One region of the Rhizobium sp. BK512 genome, then DNA from elsewhere that is predicted to be linked to it. Evidence: predicted binding sites of a transcription regulator. Region 1 holds the regulator's gene; the other holds the start of a gene.
The links. Region 1 encodes PhoB, which activates phosphate uptake and scavenging genes when phosphate is short. Its sites were predicted from a motif close to TGTCATNNANCTGTCAT; they were not measured.
Positions count from the first base shown of each region.

Region 2: FHX06_RS23865 (alkaline phosphatase) is a predicted target of PhoB. The motif match lies at 5,281-5,297, and genes of this name have one in related genera.

Region 1 is NZ_JACIAS010000004.1:492,047-499,306, reverse strand. It holds gene FHX06_RS17630 (GcrA family cell cycle regulator) at 362-892, shown strand; gene FHX06_RS17625 (pyrroline-5-carboxylate reductase) at 1,193-1,981, shown strand; gene phoB (phosphate regulon transcriptional regulator PhoB) at 2,115-2,798, opposite strand; gene phoU (phosphate signaling complex protein PhoU) at 2,928-3,641, opposite strand; gene pstB (phosphate ABC transporter ATP-binding protein PstB) at 3,686-4,501, opposite strand; gene pstA (phosphate ABC transporter permease PstA) at 4,516-5,838, opposite strand; gene pstC (phosphate ABC transporter permease subunit PstC) at 5,835-7,260, opposite strand, start outside.
Region 2 is NZ_JACIAS010000007.1:97,265-104,524, reverse strand. It holds gene FHX06_RS23885 (MFS transporter) at 1-775, opposite strand, end outside; gene FHX06_RS23880 (ABC transporter permease) at 969-2,222, opposite strand; gene FHX06_RS23875 (ABC transporter ATP-binding protein) at 2,219-2,908, opposite strand; gene FHX06_RS23870 (hypothetical protein) at 2,915-3,379, opposite strand; gene FHX06_RS23865 (alkaline phosphatase) at 3,474-5,222, opposite strand; gene FHX06_RS23860 (hypothetical protein) at 5,339-5,521, shown strand; gene FHX06_RS23855 (aspartate-semialdehyde dehydrogenase) at 5,634-6,668, shown strand; gene FHX06_RS23850 (lytic transglycosylase domain-containing protein) at 6,838-7,260, shown strand, end outside.

The DNA.
Region 1 (7,260 bases):
AATTAAAAATGCCGCCTTTCGGCGGCCTGAAGCACTATTTACTTTTCGCACTGCAATGTCAACAAAACTGAGGATTTAGCGCATGCGTCAAGCCTGCAATCCGCATTACAGGTCTATCAACAGCTAATGTTGCAGAAATGACTCTCTCGGGAAGCAAGTTGGGGAAAACTACGAATTCGGATTCATCGGATTCCTGCGACTCTTGTCACAGAGTCAGGCTCACACTAGGTTAAAGTTCAATTACTAGACTGCATGCGGCGGAACTAGTCACCAAAATTGATCAGGCGTTTCTTGCTTCGGAGGCTTCCGAGGCAACGGTGAGGGATTCTGCCATCACCAACGCGAAAGGTGGAGACAGGGCATGAACTGGACAGACGAGCGTGTCGAAAAGCTCAAGAAGCTTTGGTCGGAGGGACTAAGTGCCAGCCAGATCGCTGCGCAACTTGGCGGAGTAAGTAGAAACGCTGTTATCGGCAAGGTTCACCGGCTCAGTCTTCCCGGTCGCGCCAAGGCCGGCGGAACCGCAACCACGGCGCGTGCGCCCAAGCGCAACACCTCTGCTCCCCGCGCCCCGAACTATGCATCTCGCATCGCCACCCGCACCGTGACGCGCCAGCAGGGCGCAACGATGCTGAAGGAAGAGATCGAGATCGAAACGGTCGAGGAAATGGAATACGTGCCGGCCAAAAACGTGGTCGTGCCTATTTCACGTCGCCTCGGCCTGACGGAACTGACGGAGCGCACCTGCAAGTGGCCGGTCGGCGATCCGCTGAAGGACGATTTCTACTTCTGCGGCTGCGACTCCCCGGATTCATCGCCCTATTGCAACTACCACCAGCGTCTCGCCTATCAGCCGGTGAGCGAACGCCGTAAGGCTGTCCGGGTCGCCTGAGCAGCGATCTTGCAACAGACGCAATGTATCATCACCCCTCCTCGCCTGGCGCGGAGGGGTGATTTTTTAGCCGGCACAGGAACGCCGGAAAACGGCTCCTGACCGCGATCTGCGGAAGGCCGATCTCTGCCGGCATCCACCCTGCCTGACAATGCGAGCTTATGTGGCCAAGACCATCGATGCGTTTCAGCCCCAAGGCTGGCATGGACCGGTGGTCATGGCGCTGTAGCGCGATTTTCTGATACAGATGCGGTATTCTGGTGGAGTAGCACGGCGCAAATAGTCGCTTGGGGGGTGCCAATGGAGATCGATCCAAAGCGGATGACAATGGGGTTCGTCGGGGCGGGCACGATTACCGAGGCTGTCGTCACCGGATTGGGCAAGACGGCGTTTCGCGACACACCCATCGCGCTGTCACCTCGCAACGCAGGCGTCGCCTCCCGCCTCGCGGCGGCAAACGGGAATGTGTCTATCGCTCTGGGCAACCAGGATGTTCTCGACCGCTCCGATCTCGTATTTTTGGCAGTGAGGCCGCAAATTGCCGAGGAGGTCATCCGCTCGCTCCGATTTCGGCCGGGCCACCATGTCATCAGCTTTGTCGCGGCCACGCCAATGGATCAACTGCTGGCGTGGATCGATCGGCCGGTTCGCCTGAGCCTGGCAATTCCACTTCCGTTCGTCGCAGATCTCCAGGGGGCGACTGCGATCTACCCGCCCGACGAGGTCTCCCACACACTCTTTTCGGCGCTCGGAACGGCGATCCAGGTTGAAGACAAGCAGGAGTTCGAACTTCTCGCGGTGGCGAGCTGCCTGATGGCCAGCTATTTCGGCATCCTGGACGCGACGTCGACCTGGCTGCAGAGCAAGGGGCTCTCGGGAACGGCTGGCGACGCCTACCTCCGTCAATTGTTTTCCGGCCTCGCCCATGCTGCCCGTTCAAAACCTGTCGCGAGTTTCGATGAACTCATCGGCGAGCATTCGACCAAGGGCGGATTGAACGAACAGGTGCTCGAAGACTTTCGTGCGTTTGGCGGCACTGCGGCTCTGCAAAAGGCTCTTGATCGAATTCTTGTGCGCATCCGTCTGTAAAAAGCAGATCCTTTCGAGGTTCGCTTTCGGCGCCTGGTGTCGGCTTTCGTAAGGAGCTAGGGGCGCCAGATAGACAAACGGGCCGCCCGGCAAGCGAGCGACCCGTCTGGACCTCCGATCACTCGGATTAAGCTTAAGCTTCCATGGAATATCCCGCGCCGCGCACGGTGCGGATGACATCCTGCATGTTGGAGAAATTCAGCGCCTTGCGCAGGCGGCCGACATGGACGTCGACGGTGCGCTCGTCCACGTAGATATCATGGCCCCAGACGCCGTCGAGAAGCTGCGAGCGGGAGAAGACGCGGCCCGGCGAGGACATCAGGAATTCCAGCAGGCGGAATTCGGTCGGGCCGAGGCGGACTTCGCGGCTCTTGCGATGGACGCGGTGCGTTTCGCGATCGAGCTCGATATCACCACATTTCAGAACGGTGGAGAGCACCTCGGGACGGGCGCGTCGGAGCATCGCCTTGACGCGGGCGACGAGTTCCGGCGTCGAGAAGGGCTTGACGACATAGTCGTCCGCGCCGGTCGAAAGACCGCGAACGCGCTCGCTCTCTTCGCCGCGCGCCGTCAGCATGATGATCGGCAGGCGCTCGGTTTCCGGCCGCATGCGCAGCCGGCGGCAGAGCTCGATGCCGGAAACGCCCGGCAGCATCCAGTCAAGGATGAGCAGGTCCGGCGTGCGCTCCTGAAGCCGGATTTCGGCTTCGTCGCCACGAAGGATCGTATCCACCTCGAAACCTTCGGCTTCAAGGTTGTAGCGGAGAAGCACGCTCAGCGCCTCTTCATCTTCAACAACTGCAACTCTTGGGATCATGCGTGTCAGTCTCCTAATGCATGATCCTTAAACCGGGGGTGATTTAAGCAAGGGACCATGCAAGAACTCGGAATTGGCTGCGACCCTGCGCGCCCCCGACGGGGCGCGCACGCAATCGGCAGGTCCGGATTACTCCGTGACCGCACCAACGGTATTGGAGCTGTCGTCCTTCGGACGCTCGCCTTCCGGCTGGGCGCCGGTTGCCATGTAGTAGATCGTCTCGGCGATGTTGGTCGCGTGGTCGCCGATGCGCTCGATGTTCTTGGCGCAGAAGAGAAGATGCGTGCAGCTCGTGATGTTGCGCGGATCTTCCATCATGTAGGTGAGGAGTTCGCGGAACAGCGAGGTGTACATCGCGTCGATCTCGTCGTCGCGCTCGCGGATGGACTTGGCCTTGTCGGCCGAGCGATTGGTGTAGACGTCGAGCACTTCCTTGAGCTGGACCAGCGCCAGTTCGGAGAGATGCTCGAGACCGCGGGCGAGCTTGCGCGGAACGCCGGTGCTCTGCACCGCTATGACGCGCTTTGCCGTGTTCTTGCCGAGATCGCCGACGCGCTCGAGGTCGGCGGCGATGCGGATCGAACCCATGATCTCGCGAAGGTCGGAGGCCATCGGCTGGCGACGGGCGATCGTGACGATCGCCTTGTCGTTGATCTCGCGTTCAGCGTGATCGAGGATCACGTCGTCGGAAATGACCTTCTGAGCGAGTGCGGTGTCACCGTTGACCAGCGCGCGAACTGCGTCGGCGCCCATCTGTTCGGCAAGACCACCCATCTCGGAAATGCGCCGGGACAGGAACTTCAGATCGTCGTCATAGGCGGAAAAAATATGTGTCGATGCCATGGGGCTTTGTCCTCGAAAATCGGGAAGGCTTCACATTGCCAAAATCAGCCAAACCGGCCCATGATATAGTCCTGGGTGCGCGGATCGTCCGGATTGGTGAACATCTTGTCAGTATCGTTTTCCTCGACCAGGTTGCCGAGGTGGAACATGGCCGTACGCTGTGATACGCGCGCGGCCTGCTGCATGGAATGCGTCACAATGACGATCGTGTAGTTTTCACGCAGCTCGTGGATCAGCTCTTCGACCTTTGCAGTCGCGATCGGGTCGAGCGCCGAGCAGGGTTCGTCCATCAGGATGACTTCCGGGCTGACCGCAACGGCGCGTGCGATGCACAGACGCTGCTGCTGACCACCGGAAAGGCCGGTGCCGGATTCATGCACGCGGTCCTTGACCTCGTTCCAGAGGCCGGCGCGCTGCAGGCTGGTCTCGACGATCTGGTCGAGATCGGCCTTGGACTTTGCCAGACCGTGAATGCGCGGGCCGTAGGAGACGTTTTCATAGATCGTCTTCGGGAACGGGTTCGGCTTCTGGAATACCATGCCGACGCGGGCGCGGAGTTCCACGACGTCGATATCGGGATCGTAGATATCATCGGTGTCGAGCGTGATCTTGCCGGTCACGCGGCAGCCGTCGATCGTGTCGTTCATGCGGTTCAGCGAACGCAGGAAGGTAGACTTGCCGCAGCCCGAAGGGCCGATCAGCGCGGTCACGGTGTTTTCGCGGATGTTCAGATTGACATCGAAAAGCGCACGCTTCTCGCCGTAATAAACGGAGACATCCTGACCGATCATCTTATACGGGACGTTGCTCATTTTCTGGTCCAGCGCCTTCTCGACTGCGGCTTCCGTCAACATGTTCATGATCTCTACTCCGTTTACCAGCGGCGCTCAAAGCGACGACGCAAGAGGATAGCTCCGATGTTCATGACGATCAGGAACAGGAGCAGGACGATGATGGCACCCGAGGTTCTTTCCACGAATGCGCGCTCCGCTTCGTTGGCCCACATGTAGACCTGAACCGGAAGTGCCGTGGAGGGATCGAGCGGAGTGGCCGGCGCCTGGGCGACGAAGGCGACCATGCCGATCAGGAGCAGCGGCGCAGTTTCGCCGAGTGCGTGGGCAAGACCGATGATCGTGCCGGTCAGGATGCCGGGCATTGCAAGCGGCAGCACATGGTGGAACACCATCTGCATCTTCGAGGCGCCGAGGCCGAGGGCTGCCGAGCGGATCGACGGCGGTACGGCGCGCAGTGCCGCACGCGTCGCGATGATGATCGTCGGAAGCGTCATCAGGGTCAGCACCAGGCCGCCGACGAGCGATGCCGAACGCGGCAGGCCGGCGAAGTTGATGAAGACCGACAGGCCGAGCAGACCGTAGACGATCGACGGAACGGCGGCGAGGTTGTTGATGTTGACCTCGATCAGATCCGTCAGCTTGTTCTTCGGCGCGAATTCCTCGAGGTAGATCGAGGCTGCGACGCCGATCGGCAGCGAAAGGGCAAGCACGATGAGCATCAGGTAGAGCGAGCCGATCAGGGCGACGCCGAGACCTGCGGCTTCCGGACGGCTGGAATTGCCGTTGACGAAGAGGCCGGTGTTGAACGTCTTGTGGAGAGCACCGCTCGCCTTCAGCTCGTTCATCCAGGCAACCTGCTTGTCGTTGACCTTGCGGTTCTTCTCATCAACCGAAAGATTGATCTGGCCTTTGTTAGCGCTGTCGATATTGGCATCTGCAAGCACCGTGACATTGACGGTCTTGCCGATGATCGACGGGTCGGCAACGACCATGTCACGCAGCTGGATCGGCGCGCCCTTGGACAGCATGGCGGATGCGTCGCGCACGTCAGGACGGCTCGATGCATTGATGCCGAGCTGCTTGACGATCGCGTCGCGCAGCAGAACCGGATAGTTGGCAGCGACTAGCACCGAGGGGTCGGTTGCACGCTTGTTGTCCGGGTCGAGCGTCTTCTCGGCGAACTCGATCGGCAGCGTGATCGACGTCTGCTGGAAGGCCGTATAGCCGTTGCTGATGACCGTCCAGAGCAGGATGAAGAGGAAGATGAGGCCGAACGCTATGGCTGCGATGCCATAGGCCTGGAACCGGCGCTCGGCGGCATAGCGGCGCTTGATGCCGATATCGCGACGCGCGGGCGCCTTGGAAACGGTGACGCCGGCGACGGGGGAAACAATATTCGTCATTCGTACTGCTCCCGATATTTGCGCACGATGTAGAGCGCGTAAATGTTGAGGCAAAGCGTGATGCAGAACAGCGTGATGCCAAGTGCGAAGGCGACCAGCGTCTGCGGCGAGGTGAACTCAAGGTCGCCGGTCAACTGGTTGACGATCTTGACGGTCACGGTCGTCATCGGCTCGAAGGGATTGATCTGGATACGGGCGGCGACGCCGGCGGCCAGAACCACGATCATGGTTTCGCCAATGGCGCGGGAAGCCGTCATCAGCAGCGCGCCGACGATACCGGGAAGAGCTGCGGGCAGGACGACCTTCTTGATGGTTTCTGAGCGCGTGGCGCCGAGGCCGAGCGAACCGTCGCGCAAGGCACGCGGAACGGCGGTGATGATGTCATCCGACAGCGAGGAAACGTAAGGGATCAGCATGATGCCCATGACGATGCCGGCGGTGATGACGCTCTGTGCCTGGATGAAGTTCGTATAATTACCGGTCAGGAGACCGCTGATCTGCGACGAGAAATCACGCAGGAACGGCCCGACGGTGACGAGCGCGAAGAAGCCGTAGACGATCGTCGGAATGCCGGCGAGCACTTCGAGAAGTGGCTTGGCGATCGAGCGGATCTTCGGAGAGGCGTATTCGGCCATATAGATGGCGGCAAAGAGGCCAACCGGCACGGCGACCAGCATGGCGACCAGGCCGATATAGAGCGTGCCGAGCAGGAGTGGGATAAGCCCGAACTGGCCGAAGGAGGAGCTGCCCGCACCGGCAAAGCGCGGATCCCAGACCGTTCCGAAGAAGAAGTCGACGAAGGGAACGACGGAGAAGAAACGGGCCGCTTCTGACAGCATCGAGAGAACGATGCCGATCGTCGTCAGAATGGCGATGGAGGATGCAACGAGCAGCGCCCAGAGCATTACACGCTCGACACGATTGCGGGCGCGGAAGCGCGGAGCAACCGAGCGCAGCGCATAGAAGGCGCCTGCGACGGAAATGAGCAGAACGATCGCCGTCATGATGGTGCGGCTCGTCATGCTCTCAGAGTTCAGGGTCTTTGCGGCATCGATCATGTAAGGCTGCGGCTCGCCGGCGAGCGGCACACCCTTTTCACTGAGCTTTGCCTGCAAGCCCGCGGGATTGCCCGAGAGGGAGGAAACCTCATCTGAGGTCAGCAGGTTCATGCCGCGGGCAATGGTGGCGACCATGCTGTAGGCGAGATCCTGCTGGACGGCCGGCTGCGCCTTCACGTCGTCAGGAAAGGCGCCGCGAACGGAAGAAGAGATGATGCCCGGGCTGACAGCCAGCCAGACACACAGAACGATCAGGGACGGCAGAGCAGCCCAGATCGCGGCATAGGAGCCATAATAGGCCGGCCGCGAATGCAGGGCAGCAGATCTGCCTCCGGAAAGTGCGCTAGCGCGGCTGCGCGCAGCC
Region 2 (7,260 bases), on a different contig from region 1:
TGGTGGCACCAAAAAGCGCAATCAGCGCGATCTTGGCATTCCGCCACTGACCAAAGGCTTCCGTCAACGGCGCCTTCGATGCCTTGCCTTCGGCCTTCATGCGCTGGAAGGCGGGCGACTCGTTCATCTTCAACCGGATCCAGACGGAGATGCCGAGCAGGACGACGGAGACAAGGAACGGAATACGCCAGCCCCAGGCGGCGAAGGCAGTTGGTCCCATGATCGACTGGACCGAGACGATGACGATCAGCGACAGGAAGAGACCGAGCGTTGCCGTCGTCTGGATCCAGGACGTGAAATAACCGCGACGGCCGTTCGGCGCGTGTTCGGCAACATAAGTCGCCGCACCGCCATATTCACCGCCGAGTGCCAGACCCTGCAGCAGACGCAAGCCGATCAGGATGATCGGAGCGGCAATGCCGATCGAGGCCGCCCCCGGCAGGATGCCGACCAGGAAGGTCGAGAAGCCCATGATGAGAATGGTCATCAGGAAGGTGTATTTGCGGCCGACGAGGTCGCCTAGACGGCCGAAGACCAGCGCGCCGAATGGGCGCACCAGGAAACCCGCAGCGAAAGCGAGCAGCGTGAAGATGTTGCGCGTTGCTTCCGGATACTGGGTGAAATAGGTCGCGCCGATATAGGTGGCGAGCGAACCATAAAGATAGAAATCATACCATTCGAAAACCGTGCCGAGCGACGAGGCGAAGATGACCTTCTTCTCCTCGCCCGTCATCGGACCGGCTTTCGCACCGTCGACGCTTGCGACATTTGCCATTGTCTGTCCTCCACAGAGTGATGAGCAACGGTCGCGGCCTACTCTCCTCAAAGCATACCCCTGGCCACGACACGCCTGACGAGAGTTTGACAGAAAAGACGAGTCAGAAAGAGGGATGCTTTGGGATTATGACTTTAGTCTAATTTTTGTGCATGGATGGTCACAGCATGGCGGAACAGGCCCGCCGCAATGCTCACCCCCGCAAAGCCTGGGCCGGAGACTGCCGATAGGCGAGCACCGCCGGCAAGGCGGCGAGGACAGTGGCGAAGGCAAGAAGCATTATAGCAAGCGCTCCGTCTTCACGGGCGAAGCCGACGGGCAGGTTGACGCCACTGCTTTGCGAGAAGAAGCCGGAAAGAATGAGCGCGGCACCGTAGCCGAGTGTAAAACCAAGCCCGACCCCAGCGGCAACAAGAATAAAAAACTCCAGCCAGACAATACCGAATATGGCACTGCGGGGAGCACCGAAGGCACGCAGCGCACCGATCTGCCTGCGGCGCTGGCCGATATGGATGACAGTCACAAGGATCAGCGAGGCTGCGACCAGCACCTGCGCACCAGAGGCAACGGCAACAAGAAACTGCTTGGCATCACCGAGCGTCGCATAAAGATTGGTCAGGACTTCGCCGGGAAAGACGGCAATCGTCGTGCCATTGCGATAGTCCTGCCGCAGTTTGTAGGCATCGGCAATCGTCTTCGGCTTGACGAGGATGGCCGGAAGACCGGGCGTTTCCGCAGTCCAGCTCTCGTTCAGGCCGGCATGGGTTTCAGCCTCCGCATGATGGTCGGCTTCCTCATGAGCGCCCTCCGTGGCGGCGTGGTCATGGTCGTGCTCTTCGCCCGCTTCCAGCCCATGAATATGCCAGACGGCCTGGATCGGAACGAGAATGGCCCGGTCCCATGCTGTGCCTGTCGGTCGTAGGCGCCCGATCACGCGATAGGCAAGTTCCGTATGCGTATGGCCGCCGGTTTCGATCGTGCCGTGCATCGGTTTGATCTCGCTGCCGATAGCCAAGTTAACGCTTGCGCCGATGACAGCCTCGCCCTCGCTGGCGAAACCTTGACCTTCGGAAAAGCCGCCGGAAATCGTTTCCGTCAACGCTGTCGTCGTGCCGATGATCGGATAGCCTGAGAAGGAATCGCCGAAACCAACGGGGGCAGCCCATTCGACGCGCGGATCGGCAGCGAGTTTTGCCAGGACGTCGCCGGACATTAGCGGCAGCGCGGACGGCTGCAGGAAAACGGACGAGAGCACGAGCTGGGTCTCGCTGCCGCCCGCGCCGATGACGAGATCGAACTTGTCGGCCGCCCGCGCACTGCCGAGACGAAGAGCCCTTTCCTGCAGGATGACGGAAACGCCGAGCGCGGTCGCAAGCGCCACGAGCAGTACAACAACGAGAGAGCCGGCCCATAAACGGCGCAGATCGGCAAGGATGAAGCGGATCATGCGGCCGCTCCCTTGATCGCGGAATCGTCGATAATGCGGCCGGAACGAAACGTCAGGCATCGGTCGAAACGAGTGGCGAGGCGGGGATCATGCGACACGACGATCAGGGTACTGCCTTCGGCCATGGCAAGATCGAGCAGCAGATCACCGACGGCATCGCCGCTGTCGGCATCGAGGCTCGCGGTCGGTTCGTCGGCGACGATGACACCGGGTTTGCGCAGGAGCGCCCGGGCAATCGCCACGCGCTGCATTTCGCCACGCGACATGGTTTCGATCCTCTGTGCGGCGCGCTCAAGACCGACAGTGTGGAGGAGATCGTGGGCGCGCTCGATTATCGTCGACGTCGCGGCACGCGCGAGACGCGCAGGCAACAGCACGTTTTCGACAGCGGACAGGCCGGGGAAAAGGTGAAACTCCTGCATGACCAACCCGATATTGGCGGCCCGAAAGCGGTCACGGCGACTTTCGGAGAGCGCGGCAATATTCTCACCGTTCCAGCGGACACGGCCCTCGCAAACCCGCTCCAGTCCGGTGACGATATTGACGAAGGTACTTTTGCCGGATCCCGAGGCGCCGGTAACCACGACACGGCTGCCCGCGTCGATCGACAGATGATCGACGGCGAGCGCAGGTGCCGAAAGGCCAGGAAACGTCATGGCCAGTTGTTCGATTTCAAGAGCTAGCATCGATGCTCAGACGCTGGAATATTCGGCCTGGCGGATACGCAGCAGGCTTACAAAGCCGGTTTCCGGGTCCTTCCACGACCCGAACTCGAGCGTGCCACGCACTTCGATAGTCTGGCTCGGCTGTACGAAGGTCTGCTTCTCGCCGAGATAAACGACGACGATATTGTCCGGCCAGTCTGCGTCGGAAGAGCAGAAGGGGCAGAGTGACATCGGTATCTCCGTAAGTACGAAGAATTGCGCCTCAGCCTTTAACGGCGGCGCCATGAAGCCCTTGATACTGATTTCCTTGCCAGCAAGGCGCTTTACCTTGTCGGAAAATTCGAGACCAAGCACACCAAATTTTCCGTAGAGTTCATCGAAGCTGATCGAGGAATCATCGGCAATCACAGGCCGGGCGACAGCGAAGGGAACCGCAGCCATGACGCCCATGAGGCGACGGCGGCTGAGATTCAGCAAAGCGAGCCTTTCCATAGCGGTCTCCAAAAACGGATACCCGGCCGCATAGCGACCGGGATGAGGATCGATGAAAAGTCCCAGACCGGCAAGCGGCCTGGGACACAGGTGCTTAGTTCGTCTGCTTGGCGCCGAGCGCGAAAGCGTCGGCGAGAACGCGGTAGACGTCGCTCTGTTCCATATAGCCTTTGAAGCCCTCCGATCCGGGGCCGGTCGACTGCAGGACAACGTCATCGACGGTATGCGCGCCGGTGGCCGCACTCTTCGGCAGGTTACCCGGAACGAAGACGGCGCCAGGAACATCCTTGTAGACTTCGTTGGCGACGTAGTCCTTCTTCTCGTTCTGGATGGCCGGAGTGTATGGATTATCCAGCTTCGGGCGGAAAGTTTCGTAGTGGTCAGGATAATTACTGACGAACAGGGCGAGACGTTTGGAGACGTCAACGCTGTCGGGATAGCCGTCATTATTGGCATCGACATAGTTGGTGAAGCTGCGGCCAGCGACCTTCTCTCGCATCTCCGTACCTTCAATCGTATCGTCGATCGTGCCGACGATCGTGATGCCGTGCGTATGGTCACCGGTGACGACGATCAGCGTGTCGGGATTGCTGGCGGCGAATTCCTTCGCCAGACCGACGGCCTTGTCAAATTCGATCGTATCGATGGCAGCGCGCTCGCCATCGAGAGGATGTGACATCTTGTCGATGTTGGCAGCTTCGACCATCAGGAAGAAACCTTCGGGATTCTTCGAGAGCTTGTCGAGCGCGACCTTGGTCATTTCAACAAGGCCGGGCTGGGCCGGGAATTTGCCGACAGTGCCCTTCTTCAGGAATTCGCGGTCGAGCGTCGTATCCATGTTGCCAGTGTGGAACAGGCCGAGGATCTTGCCTTCGTTAGTGCTGGCAGCGGCGGCGAGTTCCGTCTTGTCGATCGCGAGCTTATAGCCGGCGTCCTGGAACATCTTGACATAGTCCTTGTCGTCCTTGCGCTTCGAGCCGGCAGTCGCCTGCGGCAGGAAGTAGGCCGAGCCGCCACCGAGGATGACATCCGGCTTCACGTCGAACAGCATGCCGGTGATTTCGGCTTTGTCATCACGACGACGGGTATGGGAGACGACGGCAGCGGGCGTCGCGTCCTGAAGTTCGGAGGTCGTAACGACGCCGATCGACTTCGAAGTCTGGCGACGCAGGGCTTCGCCAAAAGTTTCGACGCGCGGGTCGTCCAGCGTGTCGAGTGTCCTGTCGGCATAGACGCCGAGCGAGTTGATGGCGCCCTTATGGCCGGTCATGTAGGCCGACATCGTATTGGCGCTGTCGGTGGTAACCGAATCGGTGGCGGACGTGCCGATAAAGGCCATATGATCGAGATCGTCGATGTTCAGGCGGCCGTTCGCCTTGCCTTCGGTCATGCCCTTGGACATGATACGGGCTGCGGTGCGGTGAGCGACGGAAAGACCATCACCGAGGAAGAAAATGATATTCTTGGCTTTCGGCTGTGCGGAAGTGCCGAAAACTTCCCAGGTCACGGCCTTCTTTTCGTCGCCGGCGGCGACTTCAACTTTGTAGGTGCCCGGAGCGGCAATCTTCAGGCCGCGCAGCAGGAGAGCGGAACCGAGAGCCTTGTCTTCCTTGCCCTTTTCCAGCTCGACGAACTGTGCCTCGCCCCCGAGGACAGTCTTGTAGTCCTGGCCATTGACCGTGATCTTCACGTCTTCCGGCTTGACCTGCTTGGAAAGCTCGACCTTGAAGTCGAAAGGCGAACCGGCGAGAATCGTAGCACGATCAAGCGGATAGATCGAGGCTGCTTGAGCAGCACCGGCCAGAATCGTGGTGGCCGCAAAAGCGGCGAGAAGCATACGCATGGAAAAACCCCCGTTTTTCGTTGCAGTCATCACAACGGGTCGGGGATACCCCTCGGCAATGACAGAGGGATGACAAAACGCCGCAGCATGGCAACCCCCTCTCCTCCGCTCGCCACATACGCAAAAACCTTGACTCCTGTGGAAAACGTTTTATGAGCAACGACGGAAAAGGAATATCCATGGTTCGCCACGAGCATGCCATCGCTGAGCGCAACAACCTGGCAGGAAGTGCCGGGCTGGATTTTGCCGTTCCGGTTTCTTCCAAAACCAAGGCCAAAACGACGACGAAAACCGTCTGACGTCTCTGGCCTGCCGCTCTCTCCCCGGCCCGGCCGGGGACAGGAAGTCGCGATGATGTCGCGCTTCCCCCCTCACCGGACAAGAGGAGAGAAGAGAAAGAGAGCTTGAGAAATGGGTTTCAAAGTTGCAGTTGCCGGAGCCACCGGAAATGTCGGGCGGGAAATGCTCAACATTCTCTCCGAGCGCGGTTTCCCAGCCGATGAAGTCGTAGCACTCGCCTCCTCCCGCTCCCAGGGCCTCGAGGTTTCCTATGGCGACCGGACGCTGAAGGTCTCCAATCTGGAGAATTACGATTTCTCTGACACCGATATCTGCCTGATGTCGGCCGGCGGCGAGGTTTCCAAGCGCGTCTCCCCGAAGATCGGCCAGCAGGGCTGCGTCGTCATCGACAATTCCTCGGCCTGGCGCTACGACGCCGACGTGCCGCTGATCGTTCCGGAAGTAAATCCGGACGCGATCTCGCTCTTCACGAAGCGCAACATCATTGCCAATCCGAACTGCTCGACTGCCCAGCTCGTCGTCGCGCTGAAGCCGCTGCATGACTTCGCCAAGATCAAGCGTGTCGTCGTCTCGACCTATCAGTCGGTCTCCGGCGCCGGCAAGGAGGGCATGGACGAGCTCTTCAACCAGACGCGTGCCGTCTTCGTTGCCGATCCGATCGAGAACAAGAAGTTCACCAAGCGCATAGCCTTCAACGTCATTCCGCACATCGACGTCTTCATGGAAGACGGCTACACGAAGGAAGAATGGAAGGTTCTTGCTGAAACGAAGAAGATGCTCGATCCGAAGATCAAGGTGACCTGCACTGCGGTACGCGTTCCCGTCTTCATCGGTCATTCGGAATCGGTCAACATCGAATTCGAAAACGAGATCACCGCAGATCAGGCCCGCGATATCCTGCGCGAAGCGCCGGGCTGCCTCGTCATCGACAAGCATGAGGACGGCGGCTACATCACGCCGTATGAATCTGCCGGCGAGGACGCGACCTACATCTCGCGCATCCGCGAAGATGCGACCGTCGAGAACGGTCTCAACCTGTGGGTCGTCTCCGACAACCTGCGCAAGGGTGCGGCTCTCAACGCCATCCAGATTGCCGAACTGCTCATCAATCGTGGCCTCGTCAAGCCGCGCAAGCAGGCAGCCTGATACCATTTGTAAACCATAATATGCTAAAGCCCTGCTCGACGAGCGGGGCTTTTTCGGGCAAATACCGCCGTATAAGCGTTCGCTAAAGGGCGACCGTGACAAAATCGCCGGTGACTGGCATTCTCTTGCCTGGCCTGAAAGCTATGCAGATCGAGAGCGGGGTTTCTCAATGCGCATGACAAAATTGATTCTGGCGGCCGCCGCGGCAATGGGCGTCCTCCATGCGGTACCGGCGTTCGCGCAGGGTGCCCAGTGCGGTAACACCAGTGCCGGTTTCGAGGCCTGGGTCGCCGATTTCAAACAGACGGCGGCAGCCAATGGTGTGAGCCAGTCCGTCTTGAGCCGCGCCTTCGCCAATGTCAGCTACAACAAGCCGACGATTTCGGCCGACCGCGGCCAGAAGAGCTTCAAGCTCTCCTTCGATGCTTTCATGAAGAAGCGCGGCGGTGCCGCCGTTATCTCTCGCGGACGGTCGATGAAGGCCGCCAACCAGGCTCTCTTCGCTTCGATCGAGCGCCGTTTCGGCGTTCCGGCCGGCCCATTGATTGCCATCTGGGGCATGGAAACCGGCTTCGGCAGCTATATGGGCAAC